4 regions of the Shewanella sp. MF08487 genome follow, and region 1 is predicted to be linked to each of the others. Evidence: predicted binding sites of a transcription regulator. Region 1 holds the regulator's gene; each other region holds the start of a gene.
The links. The regulator sigma-54, encoded in region 1, starts transcription at its own class of promoters, with help from an activator protein. The targets are predictions, from matches to a motif close to GTTGGCACGNNNNTNGNNT.
Positions count from the first base shown of each region.

Region 1 (3,260 bases):
TTATCTTCTTTGGTCCAGTTGAAGTCACTCAAGGCTCAATCAAAATTATTGCAGATGAACTGCGTGCATTTTCTGCTGAAGGTGAAAATAGCAAAACGTTAGTGGCCACTGGTAATCCAGCTACTTATACCCAAATCCTCGATGATGGCCGCCCGGCATCGGCGAGCGCGAAAGAAATTCGTTATGACATGGCAAGCCGTACTCTCACCCTCAAAGGGTTAGCTTCATTAGATCAGGCGGGTAGCCAAGTCCGAGGAAATTTGATCCGCTACAATATTATCCAACAAAAATTAATTGCCGAAAGTACTGGCAGCGGTGACGATCGCGTGATCACAATTATTCAGCCAGAAAGCTATCAAGATGATGTAAAGCCTAATACGCCAACTGATAAACCTGTTAAAAAGCAGGATCCTCAATGACACAGATCACTCTAAGAGCACAAAACTTAGCGAAAAGTTATAAGAGCCGCCAAGTCGTTAAAGATGTCAGTTTGACGGTAAAAACCGGTCAAGTTGTTGGTCTACTCGGCCCAAACGGAGCCGGTAAAACCACGACCTTTTACATGGTTGTCGGGTTGGTAAAGAGCGATAAAGGACATATTTTTATCGATGATCATGATTTAACCGCTGACCCTATGCACTTACGTGCCCGCAAAGGCATTGGTTACTTACCGCAGGAAGCCAGTATCTTTCGTAAGCTGAGCGTACATGACAACATTATGGCTGTACTACAAACTCGCAAAGAATTAACGAAAGAACAAAGAGATGAAGAATTAGAACATCTGCTTGAAGAGTTCCATATCACCCATATACGTGACAGCCAAGGTATGTCGTTGTCTGGTGGCGAGCGTCGCCGTGTAGAAATTGCACGGGCTTTAGCAGCTAATCCTAAGTTCATTTTACTTGATGAACCTTTTGCTGGCGTCGATCCGATTTCAGTTATCGACATCAAGAAAATTATTGAGCAGCTTAAAAGTCGTGGCCTTGGTGTACTAATTACCGACCACAATGTTCGCGAGACATTAGATGTGTGTGAACATGCCTATATTGTCAGTCACGGAAACCTAATCGCAGAAGGAACTCCGGCAGAGATCTTAGACAATCAGCAGGTTAGGGCTGTGTACTTAGGTGAACAATTCAGGCTATAGTTAACCAAAGGGAGTCGATGGTCGTTAATTATACCACCATCCGGCTCGACTCAAGAGGGTAATCAGCGACCCCATCTAACAATAATAACTTAGGGATCTGCGGTAACATGAAAGCGTCACTCCAGCTCAAACTGGGTCAACAGTTAACCATGACGCCACAATTACAGCAGGCAATTCGTCTGTTGCAACTATCGTCATTAGAACTGCAGCAAGAGATCCAGCAAGCCTTAGATTCTAATCCCCTTCTCGAGCTGGAAGAGGATCAATTCGACGCAACTAAAGACCCTGTAAACCAAACGCTATCGGATACCGATTTCAGTGAATCCGTCGCTCCGCCACCAGAAAAAGACAGCTCTACCGTCGACACCGCAGAATCTTTAACTCAAGAATCCATGCCGGACGATCTTCCCATGGACACGACTTGGGATGAAGTATTTACCGCGTCACCTAACTCAGGTCCAGGTGGGAGTCGCGAAGACGATATGCCCTTTCAAGGTGAGACTAGCGACGGTTTATATGAGCACTTAGAATGGCAAAAAAATCTCACCCCCTTTTCTGAAACCGATTTAGCCATTGCGACCGCCATTATCGAAGCAATAAACGATCAAGGTTATCTCACTCAAAGCACTGAAGAAATTCTGGAAGCTATAGGTAACCCAGAGGTCGAACTTGACGAAGTCGAAGCCGTGCTTAAACGTATTCAACATTTCGACCCAATAGGTGTTGCCGCCAGAGATTTAAGCGAATGCCTGCTGATCCAACTGTCACACTTTGCGCCCGATACGCCCCATCTTGATAACGCCCGCATGCTGATTAAAGATCATTTAGATCTCATTGCGGCACGTGACTTTAGATTATTGATGCGTAAGACTAAGCTCAAAGAAGATGAGTTAAGAGACGGCATAACGCTCATCCAAACTCTTAATCCTCGCCCGGGTTTATTGATTACCCCCAACGAGGACGAATATGTTATTCCCGATGTATCAGTGTCAAAGAAAAATGGCCGCTGGGTCGTTGAACTTAACCCTGATAACATGCCTAAAATCAATGTAAATCAACATTATGCCTCTATGGCGCGCAGCTCTAAAAACCAAGCCGACAGCCAATTTATTCGTGGGCATCTGCAAGAGGCTAAATGGTTTATTAAAAGTTTAGAAAGTCGCAACGATACCCTGCTGAAAGTGGCGAACTGTATTGTCCAATACCAACAAGGCTTCTTTGAATATGGTGAAGAAGCGATGAAACCTATGGTACTTAACGATATTGCCGAAGCAGTCGAGATGCATGAGTCCACCATCTCGCGGGTGACCACCCAAAAATACATGCATACCCCAAAGGGGCTTTTTGAACTAAAATACTTCTTCTCTAGCCATGTTGGTACGGATGATGGTGGTGAATGTTCATCAACGGCAATCAGAGCCTTTATTAAAAAACTGGTTGCAGCAGAAAATCAGAAAAAACCATTAAGTGACAGTAAGATGGCACAACTTCTGGCAGAACAGGGAATAAATGTAGCACGCAGAACCATTGCGAAATATCGAGAAGCCATGCTTATTCCCCCTTCTAATCAGCGTAAGAGTTTATAACCTACAGTGAATATCGGAGGACGTTTCTATGCACATACACCTAGTTGGGCACCATATTGAAATTACCGAATCGTTACGCGCATATGTAGAAGAAAAGTTTTCAAAACTTGAACGCCATTTCGAACAGATCAATAATGTGCACGTTGTGCTCAATGTTGAGAAAATAAAACAAATTGCTGAAGCGAGGATAAACCTCATCGGTGGTGAAGTATTTGCTACTGCCGAGCATACTGATATGTATGCAGCTATAGACGCCCTGATAGACAAACTTGATCGTCAGGTTATTAAACACAAAGAGAAGTTAACAAAACACTAATAATGGAACTTTGTAGCATACTGCGGCCGGAGTGCACGACCTGCGCCACTCCGGGCAGCAAAAAAAAAGTACTGGAACTCATCAGCGACCTAGTCGCTGCCCAGTACCCGACCCTCTCATCTCAAGAGATATTCGAAAGCCTAGTGGCGCGCGAAAAGGTGGGGAGCACAGGTATAGGTAACGGTATCGCCATTCCACATGGTCGATTAGC
Region 1 is NZ_JBOZPB010000030.1:31,264-34,523, forward strand. It holds gene lptA (lipopolysaccharide transport periplasmic protein LptA) at 1-419, shown strand, start outside; gene lptB (LPS export ABC transporter ATP-binding protein) at 416-1,147, shown strand; gene ACRN9H_RS17410 (RNA polymerase factor sigma-54) at 1,255-2,733, shown strand; gene hpf (ribosome hibernation promoting factor) at 2,762-3,049, shown strand; gene ptsN (PTS IIA-like nitrogen regulatory protein PtsN) at 3,052-3,260, shown strand, end outside.

Region 2 (3,260 bases), on a different contig from region 1:
CATAATGTTCACCCGCCGGATAGCTCTTAACCACTCGCGCACCGCGTATCACCCCAGAAACAGAGGCTTTAACATTATCGTCGGTCAACATCCAATCACTTACACTACTATTGGCGGTGATTTTTTGGCCATAAACCTGTTCAGCTAACTCTCGATACGCCACAATTTTTGAGGCTTGCATCGCCATTAATACCCGCTGCGATTGCTCTTTAGCTGGCTGAGTCGCTAACGGTGCATAACCAATAGCGGTTAACTTTGGAAAATTAGGCGGTGGCACGTCCTCCCACTGAACATATTTATCCTTTGCGGCGCAGCCACTCAATAAAAGCGCAGTAATGAGTACCAAATAACGTTTCATTTTCCATCTCCTAAGACTCGCACTTCATTCATACCTGGGCTGGCCTGTCGGTAAAGGATGCCGTTTTGTGACACGATTTGCTCCGAAGGCTGCATATAGTTAGCCAATTCTTTTTGAGTCACAAACGTTTGCGAAGCCGACACCACACGATTGTTACTCAAACTCACAATACGCGTATTAATTGCCATGCCATTGGTAACAGCGCTCATTGTCGATACCAAAAGATGCTCTACGGGTAAGTCTTTCGAGAGTTTTTGCCAATCCCGCGTCAAAATAAAATCACCATCAGTAGTGACTTGTAAGCCATCCGCTAGATTTAAATCCACAACATTAAATTGAAAACTATGCAGCGAGGTCATTAACCCCTGTTGTAACTGCTGCGCCAGCGCATTAGAGCTATGCATATCGCCAACAAGTACGGGTGTTGTGACTACAATAGGCTGATCAGAACGTAGAGCATCATTTTGCTTAACTAATTCAGTGACTATTCGCTGCGCCAGATGGTTAATCATGGCTGTTGGCGGCAAACCATTGCCATCCACTAAACTGGGCTTTAGCGGTGTAACTGGTTTAGCAACGCATCCACCTAACATTAAAAATGTTAAGGGAATTATTACGCGCTTTAGCATTGAATGTACCTCATTGATGGTATGGGTTTGTTGACAATAAAGTGACTCACCCTATTGTGGTAAACTAATCAAGCAAACTTTAGACCAAGGTTACGTCCGAACCAAAAATATTATTTTTCATATCGACTTTATCGGCCGTTACAGATAAAACCTTATCAAAACACTTAGCTAATTAGGCATGGAAATTGCTTTCCACAATATTAGATAGGGTGCCAGAAAACTGGCTTAATAAACTGTATCGCCATTAGCTTAGCGATAAGGATTGAATTGATGCGTATATCACGTTCAGCTTCGCTCATTATGCTGAGCTTTGCACTATTGTCGTTACCGACTCAAGCCGAATGGATAGAGGCCAGTGGGGAAGCCGCTATAGTAAATGGCAACATAGCTCAAGCAAGAGAAGAAGCGATTAATCAAGCTGTGAGTTATGCGACTTTAAACGCTGGTATTAGAATATCCAGTGAGCAACAAACAACCAATGGTAATCTCACGCAGAATAAATTTGCATTAAACCGTTATGCTCAGGCAAGTAGCATTCAACTCATTAATGAGAGAATTCAAGGAAATAAAATAAATGTTTCCCTAAGAATCGATCTAAATGATGATCAGACACCACAATGCCCTAACGCGCATTTAAAAGCCGCTATATTAATTCCACAATCGCAAATTAAAGATCGTACTCAACTAAGATACGGACAGCTTTCAGGTTTTGAAGAAGCTATCGCCGAAAAACTAGGTAATACAATAGAAGATTACTCATCCACAAGTTTTAGCCATCTCCATGCTAAAGAGCGGCTCGATATTACACCAGATCTTGTCGATATTCGTGGTTATCGACTCCCAAGTTGGCTCAGTGAAATTACCGACAGCCAGTATATATTGCAGCCCCAAATTATCGATATTTCAGTAGACCCTGTGCAAGCGACCTTTCTTGGATTATGGGATGAGGCTCCGACAAGACAATTTCATTTTAAACTAAGTCTCTACCATGGGATAAGTGGAGAAGAAGTTTGGAGCAAAAGCTACAGTACATCAGCACCTTGGGAATTTGAAGAACAAGCCATAGTGACACCTAATAGCGATAGATTCTGGCGTTCGTTCTACGGTAAAAGTATCACCCAATTAATACAACAAGCTACTCAAGACTTAGACAGCACGCTCAATTGCAGACCATTACTAGGCCAAGTGGTGAGCCGCCAAGCTGACAGAATTATTTTAAATCTAGGTCGTAAACATGGCATTCGTGTTGGTGATAAATTCCAAGTCGTACTACAACAAAATTTACCCGATCGACTTAACGAAATGCGCGCTATCGCCACTAAGAGCCGAGCAACTGTAAAAATTGAACAAGTGAGCGAAGAAAGCTCAACAGCAGTACTTGAAGATCAAAATGCCACCTATAATGTACAGATAAACGACATAGCGATTAAGATTTAAGCAACTAAATTTTAAGCCTTTTAATCAAGGATAAAACCAGTATAATTACGCTCGTCTCTCTATAGCTCAACAGGATAGAGCAGCCGCCTCCTAAGCGGCCGATCGGGGTTCGAGTCCCTGTGGAGAGACCAGTTAACAGACTTATCTTGATAAACTATAACGACTTTCAAGGATACAGTTAATGACTGTGCTTTTTGACGCCAATTTAGACATCATAAACCAACGCTGGCCATTACTAGGTCTAGTGCTAAATACGGCTTCAGTCTTAGATTTAAATGCCCATTTAGTGCAAGGTACTGAACAAACAATTAGCGTTAATGGTATTCAGTTAAGCAGTCGTCATAATCGTATTGCAGAAGCACAGCTTTTAATTAATCAACTGCCAAGAAACTGTAGTGAAGCAACTGTTTATGGCGTCGGCATGGGGGATGTTCCTACAATTCTCGTGCAAAATCCGGCTATTAAACACATTCGTATCTGCCTACTCAACGTGAATCTATTGGCCTTATTATTGACTTATACCGATCAACGACAATGGTTAAGCGATCAACGCCTAGAACTGGAATATCAGCTTCAACATCACAGGCTAGCACAACAATATATAGCTATTACATCTGAACTATTACTGAGCAGCGATGAAAATGCTAGGCTGCGTGACTTAATCGTATTTAATAATAACCTGACCTATGCGAATAAAAGTCACGACAATCGCAATATTGATATAAAGCTTAAGCAACGGATGATAGAAAATCTTGCTACAATAAAACAAGACAGTGATGCTGCCGATTTAAGCTCTTACTACCAACCAAATAAAACCTTAGTCATAGCCACAGGCC
Region 2 is NZ_JBOZPB010000002.1:118,116-121,375, reverse strand. It holds gene ACRN9H_RS01895 (LPP20 family lipoprotein) at 1-358, opposite strand, end outside; gene ACRN9H_RS01890 (FlgO family outer membrane protein) at 355-987, opposite strand; gene ACRN9H_RS01885 (flagellar assembly protein T N-terminal domain-containing protein) at 1,258-2,424, shown strand; tRNA gene ACRN9H_RS01880 (tRNA-Arg) at 2,480-2,555, shown strand; gene ACRN9H_RS01875 (motility associated factor glycosyltransferase family protein) at 2,606-3,260, shown strand, end outside.
Region 2: the regulator sigma-54 is predicted to act here: its motif matches at 1,160-1,178, upstream of ACRN9H_RS01885 (flagellar assembly protein T N-terminal domain-containing protein).

Region 3 (3,260 bases), on a different contig from region 1:
GGCGGTATCTATGGCTTGGTAATGGCCTTGTATAATATTATCCAAGGCTTGAGATACAGGGATCAGTTTACTGCTTAAGCCGAATAGCGCATGGCTTAAGGCGTTGGTAGTACCTAATGGGATAATGCCTAATGCGATATCGGTATCGACAATTTCTGAGGCAACCTCAGTCACTGTGCCATCACCTCCGCAGGCGATAATAATATCAGCGCCAGCATCGCGGGCTTGTTTGGTGAGGGTGTTGGCTGAAACGTCTTCAGTTGTTAACGCTAAATGAACATCAAAATATGCCTTAAGTTCACCTTGAATTTGTTCGTTATATTCTTGCCATTTTCCGCCACCCGAGACAGGGTTAGCGATAATCCATGCCATTTTATGGATGTTAATTTGTTTTTGGTGGTACATTTTTTCAACGGCTCTTAATTGCCATTTATTTAATCCCGCCGTTTTGCGGGCTTGTTTTATGCGTTGCAAAACCTTAGGGAAACTTTGGTGTTTATCTTGGCAAACAAGATAGGCCGCAAGAACCAATACTGAGCGGCCACGGCCCATAGCACAATGAATGAGTACGTTTTTTTGAGCTCTCACTTGGCGGTGTAACCAGTTAACCGCTTGATTAAGCTGGGCACTCGTTGGCACACTATGGTCTAGAATGGGAATATTTAAATATTCGATATGATCTTCAAATTGTGACCAATCCAGCGCATCAAATTCAGCAGTAACATCGAGAATCGCGGTGATCCCATTGGCTTTTATCTTGGCAAGATCGGCAGGCACTAACCTGCTACCGAGGTAAAGTTGCTCGTCAATCTTTTGCATTGACGGTACAGAATCGTATTTTCTGGCCCAGTAATTATAGAATTGACTGCCCAGTAAAAAAGGAATAAACCCCCAGCGAATATACCAAGGAATAGTGCCATCTTGGCGTTTCCTAAAAATACTCGCCATATTAAACCAATACGCCGAGCTGACTAAAAATAGTGACAAACTTACCCAAGCATATATAAACGTCAGCAGAGGAGAGGTACCGATTATCGCAAAATAGGCCAGTATTACAGCACCCACAGAATAGAAATACTTGATGTGAATATTGGCTAGCATGGGTCTCCTCCAAGGTCATTGGTATCCGTTATGGTAGGTAATTTATTGCGGTTCAGGCGGATCAAAAAGGGTGGTAATAGATTTATCTATTACCACCCTTAAACTTAACGGCTATTAGCACTTTTTATCTTTAGCATTAACGCCTTCTTTAACATCTTCACAGGCATCTTCGATAGCGTTACCTGCATCGGTAATCGCTTCATCAATTTTTTCACCCGCATTTTCGGCTTTGTTATCACTACAAGCGGATAAACCTAAAGCAAGAAATAATGTTAGTGCTGCGGTGCTCATCAGGGTAAATGGTTTCATATCTATTCTCCTTTCTAAAAAATTAAAATTAAAGTCGCGGTCCTTTACCTTTAAAGGCGTTGATCAGCAGTGAAATCACGAGTAATACAATAAACAAAAAGAAAATGATTTTTGCGATCCCAGCTGCGGCGCCCGCAATACCGGTGAATCCAAATACACCTGCAATTAGTGCAACAATTAGAAATATCAATGTCCAACCTAACATATAAACCTCCTTGCCCTTGTATTAATCCTGCATCTGACCTTTTGTATCATTTGAAGGTTAATGGCGACTGGTTAATGGTAATGGTTATATTGCTATCTTAGTGCCAACTTTTACGCGTGGCATTAACTACTTGATTTTATTTGTATTTTAAAATTCACATCAGTGTGTGTAGGCCATGAAGTGGGGAGGGGGTAGGCAATTTTTACCTAACCTTCGGTAAGAGTTTCAGTCGTAAAACGCCCCAAATAACATCATGCATAATCCCATTAAAATACAGCCTATTTAAAAGTATAGCCTCTTAATAAATAACGTTTATTAAAAAGCCGACATTGTTATAAGTGTTGGCTTTTAGTAAGACTGTCTGCTGCTAGCGTTTAAAAACGATTCAGCGGTTTCCAGCGTAGTAGTGTGACCGGAATGCTCGCGCCTTGGGATAACAGCAGGTTAATCCGGGATTGATACGCTGCGCCTACCATTAAATGTTTGGCTAAATCCACCGCATTACGGGCCTTATAGTCATCTAAATAACTGCCTTTGGCCCACGCATTAAATGCGCCGAGCGCTGGGCCTGCCCAAATTTGGTAATCCATTTCGCGGCCGACTTCACCTGTGTTCGACCAGCGGCTAGACAGACCCAAATACCAGCGGAAAATCAACGCCATCTTACGTTTTGGGTTATCCAGTGCGCGCTCGATTTGCTTAGGATCGCGCTCGTTAAAGTGGGCGACTGTGCCCGCCCAAATATCATCGAGTGATGAACGGAACACTTGCTCTTCGAGTTTTTTACGCTCGTCCGCAGGGATGGCATCAATTGAATCGTAACGGGTATAGATTTCATACAGCTTATTGGCGCGCATTGGGAACAGAGTGCCGCGCTTAACCACTTGTAATTTCACGCCCATTTCGAACATATCGGCGGCAGGCGCCATAGTTACATCGGCCATTTCTGTGGTGGCGAGTAACTTACGGGTGTGTTCACTCGCGCCCGCTTCGACGCAAGCTTGGTTGATAGAACCTGTGACGATAAACGCCGCGCCCATGTTGAAGGTGGCTAATGCTGCATCGGGTGTACCGACGCCGCCGCCAGCACCCACGCGGATGGGTGTCTTGTATTGATACTTAGCTTGGATTTCATCTTTGAGCGCCAAAATCGTCGGTAATAGCGTGACCAATGGGCGATTGTCGGTATGGCCGCCTGAGTCGGCTTCGGCTGTGATGTCGTCTGCCATTGGCACAAGTTGCGCCATCGCCATTTGGTCTTGGCTGATAAGGCCGTCACTCACTAATTGCTGGAGGATTTTGGCTGGCGCGGGCTCCATAAACTTAGTCGCGACTTCGGTACGGCTGATTTTGGCGATGACTTTGTTGCCAATGACGATGTCGCCATGTTCGTCGCGGCTCAAACCCGCCGCGCGGTAATAGACGATTTGCGGCGTTAAACCTAAAAATGCCGAGGCTTCGACCGTGCGCACTTTATGTTTTAAGAACAACTCAACACTGCCGCGCTCTAATGCGGGCTCGCTTGGGCTGTGAATTAAATTAAAGGCGTAGGGACCATTGGGTAGCGCCGCTTGAATGCGGGTAATGGCCGCTTCAACGCGGGATGGAATTAACCCCGCCGCGCCAAATGAGCACAAAATGCCCG
Region 3 is NZ_JBOZPB010000012.1:32,953-36,212, reverse strand. It holds gene ACRN9H_RS10205 (diacylglycerol kinase family protein) at 1-1,101, opposite strand, end outside; gene ACRN9H_RS10200 (hypothetical protein) at 1,216-1,410, opposite strand; gene ACRN9H_RS10195 (DUF1328 domain-containing protein) at 1,439-1,615, opposite strand; gene pfaD (eicosapentaenoate synthase subunit PfaD) at 1,990-3,260, opposite strand, start outside.
Region 3: the regulator sigma-54 is predicted to act here: its motif matches at 1,705-1,723, upstream of ACRN9H_RS10195 (DUF1328 domain-containing protein).

Region 4 (3,260 bases), on a different contig from region 1:
ATTGACCCCGTAGCCGCCACTTTAGTCGGCGGCGCCTCTGGATAAACAGGAGCATAAAATGGATCATCCGCAAGGGGTTTCTTTTGCGTCGAGCTACAGGCTGCAAGTAATAGCGCGACGGCCAACACAAGATATCTAGCCATGATATTTGCCTCTATAAATTCTGTGTCACATAAGACAGCATCTGATCTACTGCAGAAATCACTTTTGAGTTCATCTCGTAAATGCGCTGACTTTCGATAAGGTTAACTAGCTCTTCGGTCACGTTCACGTTAGAGGTTTCTAAGGCGCCTTGACGAATGGCCCCCATGCCATCTAACGAAGCCGTACCTTGGATAGGTGTACCGCTCGCGCCCGTTTCCGTATATAAGTTTTGCCCCATAGGATCCAGACCCGATGGATTAATAAAATCCGTCATGGTCAACTGACCAACCACTTGGTTTTCAGCTGTTCCAGGTATTTTTACTGAGACTTCGCCTTCAGCTGAGACCGTAATACTGGTTGCATTATCAGGGATAGTGATCGCGGGCTGCAGCAGATATCCAGAGCCCGGTGTCACAATTTGGCCGGTATCATCTAAGGTAAACTGACCATTTCGGGTATAGGCAGCAGTGCCATCGGGTAATTGAATTTCAAAAAAACCGGGTCCCTCAATCATCAAATCTAAAGAGTTATCCGTTGTCAGCATGTTGCCTTGCGTAAACATTTTTTGCGTAGCAACCACTTTAGTACCCGCGCCGATGTTTAAACCATTAGGCAATTTAGTGTTAGAAGCGCTAACACCGCCAGCTTGGTTAACGGTTTGGTAGAGTAAATCTTCAAATACTGCGCGACTTTTCTTGTAACCTACAGTACTGGCGTTGGCCACGTTGTTTGAGATCACCGCAATGTCAGTTTGCTGTGCGTCTAAGCCAGTTTTACTAATCCATAACGCCGGATGCATAGTCTATCCCCTAACTAATACGCATTAATGAAGATGAAGCGCGATCGTTTTCTTCCGCGGTTTTCATCATTTTGACTTGCAATTCAAACTGACGCTGTAGGCTAATTAACGACACCATTTCGTCGACAGGATTAACATTACTACCCTCTACTGCGCCACTTTCAAGACCGACAGTGGGGTCAGCTGGAGCATCATCACCAGACATAAGCCGAAATAATCCATCTTCACCACGCATCATTTGGGCATTACCTGGATTAACCAGCTTCAATCGACCCACTTCCTCAACTACTTCGGCAGTTGCACCTTGGGGACGCACTGAAATTATCCCGTCTTGAGAAATAGAAACCTTTTCGATAGGAAGTGGTAATACGATAGGACCCGCATCGCCCATCACAGGATTACCTCTGTCATTGTGTAACAAACCCGTAGAATCAAAACTTAAACTACCAGCACGGGTGTAAGCTTCTGTGCCGTCTTTTGTCTGCACGGCAAACCAACCATCACCTTTGATCGCAACGTCAAGATCTCGTCCAGTGGTTTTTATTGGGCCAGATTTGAAATTTGCTGACGGAGACTCAGTCATCGCAAACACCCTTGTAGGCAACCCTTCACCAAAGGCTTGCATCGATCTGGCTTGTGCCATATCGGACTTAAAACCCTCGGTATTTGCATTGGCTAAGTTGTTCGCACGGAGCGCCAGCTCATTCATATTTTGCTTAGCGCCGCTCATCGCGATATAAAGGAATTTGTCCACAGACGACTCCGTCAAATTTTCTACATGACAATAGCAAAGCAAGCATCATGCCAACAAAATATAACGTTTAATCTGCTGATAAAAATAAGAAATATATAAAGAGAATGGTTGGAGCAGTATAGAAAGGCTAAGTGTTGCCATAGGCGGCAACACTTAGTTGAGCAATATAATAATTAGCGGATTTGTAAAATGGTTTGTTGCAGAGTGTTGTTCACTTCAAGAGTACGAGAGTTCGCTTGGAAGTTACGCTGCGCCGAAATCAAATCAACTAGCTCAGTCGTTAAATCTATATTCGATTGTTCTAACGCTGACGAGCTAATACCACCAAATGTACCACTATTTGCCTCACCCGCTAACGCAGGGCCGGAGGCTAAACTGGCTTTCCACGAAGTATTACCGACTTGCGTTAGCCCTTGCTCATTAGCAAAACGAACTAATGCCACCCGAGCCAGGTTGACCGTCGAGCCATTACTGTAACTAGCTGTAATGAGACCATCTGTGCCAATTTCAACGTTAGTTAAACGCCCAACTGTCGTTCCATCTTGCTTCAACTCTGTTGCTGAGAAAGGATCCGCATATTGTGTGGGGGCATTAAACTTGACCGTTAAAGATTGAGTACCGTCAGCTCCAGGGCCGATTACATTAGCCCCCGTATTACCCAGCGGCTCAGTAGTAATCACGGCAGGATTACTCTCAATATATGCTCCCACTGAATTGAACTTCAAAACGGCGCCAGTCCAACCAGCCGCTGTTTGCGCTGAAACACCACCACCGCCAGAGACAAGTGGTACATCTGGAGAGCCATCACCATCGGCATCTACATCGTATTTCCCTGCTGGGCCACTCAAATTAACAGGCTTATTATCAACAGCATAATAAGCGACCCAATTATTCTCGCCGTTATATGCACCGTCTTTAGGCTTCACAAAATAGGTCGTCATGATATGTGACTCGCCAAGGGAGTCATAAATAGTCATTGAAGTGACATTGTTATAGGTTTTTGGGTCTGCTGGGTCAAATGCAGCGGGATCGAGCGTAGCAGCCTTAGCATCCAAGTTCATTTGCAGAGTGACATTTTCCGTTTTTACTGGGCTACCCGCAGTGTCAGGAATTTGCACTGGCTTAGCCGTCGTTAAACTCACTGATGTAGAGTTGCCATCTTTGTCTACTGGAAACGTTTGCAAATAGTTACCAGCTGAATCCACCATGTAATTATTGGAATCAACTTTGAATGCTCCCGCACGGGTAAATGCATGGTCAGAGGTGCCCAAATCAGAGGATGTGACAAAAAAACCACCACCTTTAATCGCCATATCGAGGGAGTTATTGGTTAGCTGTAAACTACCTTGATGAAATTGCTGAGCAACCTGACTCGTCGCAACCCCTCCCCCAACAGCTGTTTTCGCATTTGAGAAGATAGAATTAGCGTAAACATCGGCAAATTCAGCGCGAGACTCTTTGAAGCCAATGGTGTTCGCATTAGCAATGTTATTTGCGGTAGTGTTTAAATCTTTTTGTGCGGCGGCAATGCCACTCAATGCAATGTTAAACGACATAAATACC
Region 4 is NZ_JBOZPB010000002.1:126,995-130,254, reverse strand. It holds gene flgH (flagellar basal body L-ring protein FlgH) at 1-143, opposite strand, end outside; gene flgG (flagellar basal-body rod protein FlgG) at 155-943, opposite strand; gene flgF (flagellar basal-body rod protein FlgF) at 954-1,697, opposite strand; gene flgE (flagellar hook protein FlgE) at 1,871-3,253, opposite strand.
Region 4: the regulator sigma-54 is predicted to act here: its motif matches at 1,734-1,752, upstream of flgF (flagellar basal-body rod protein FlgF).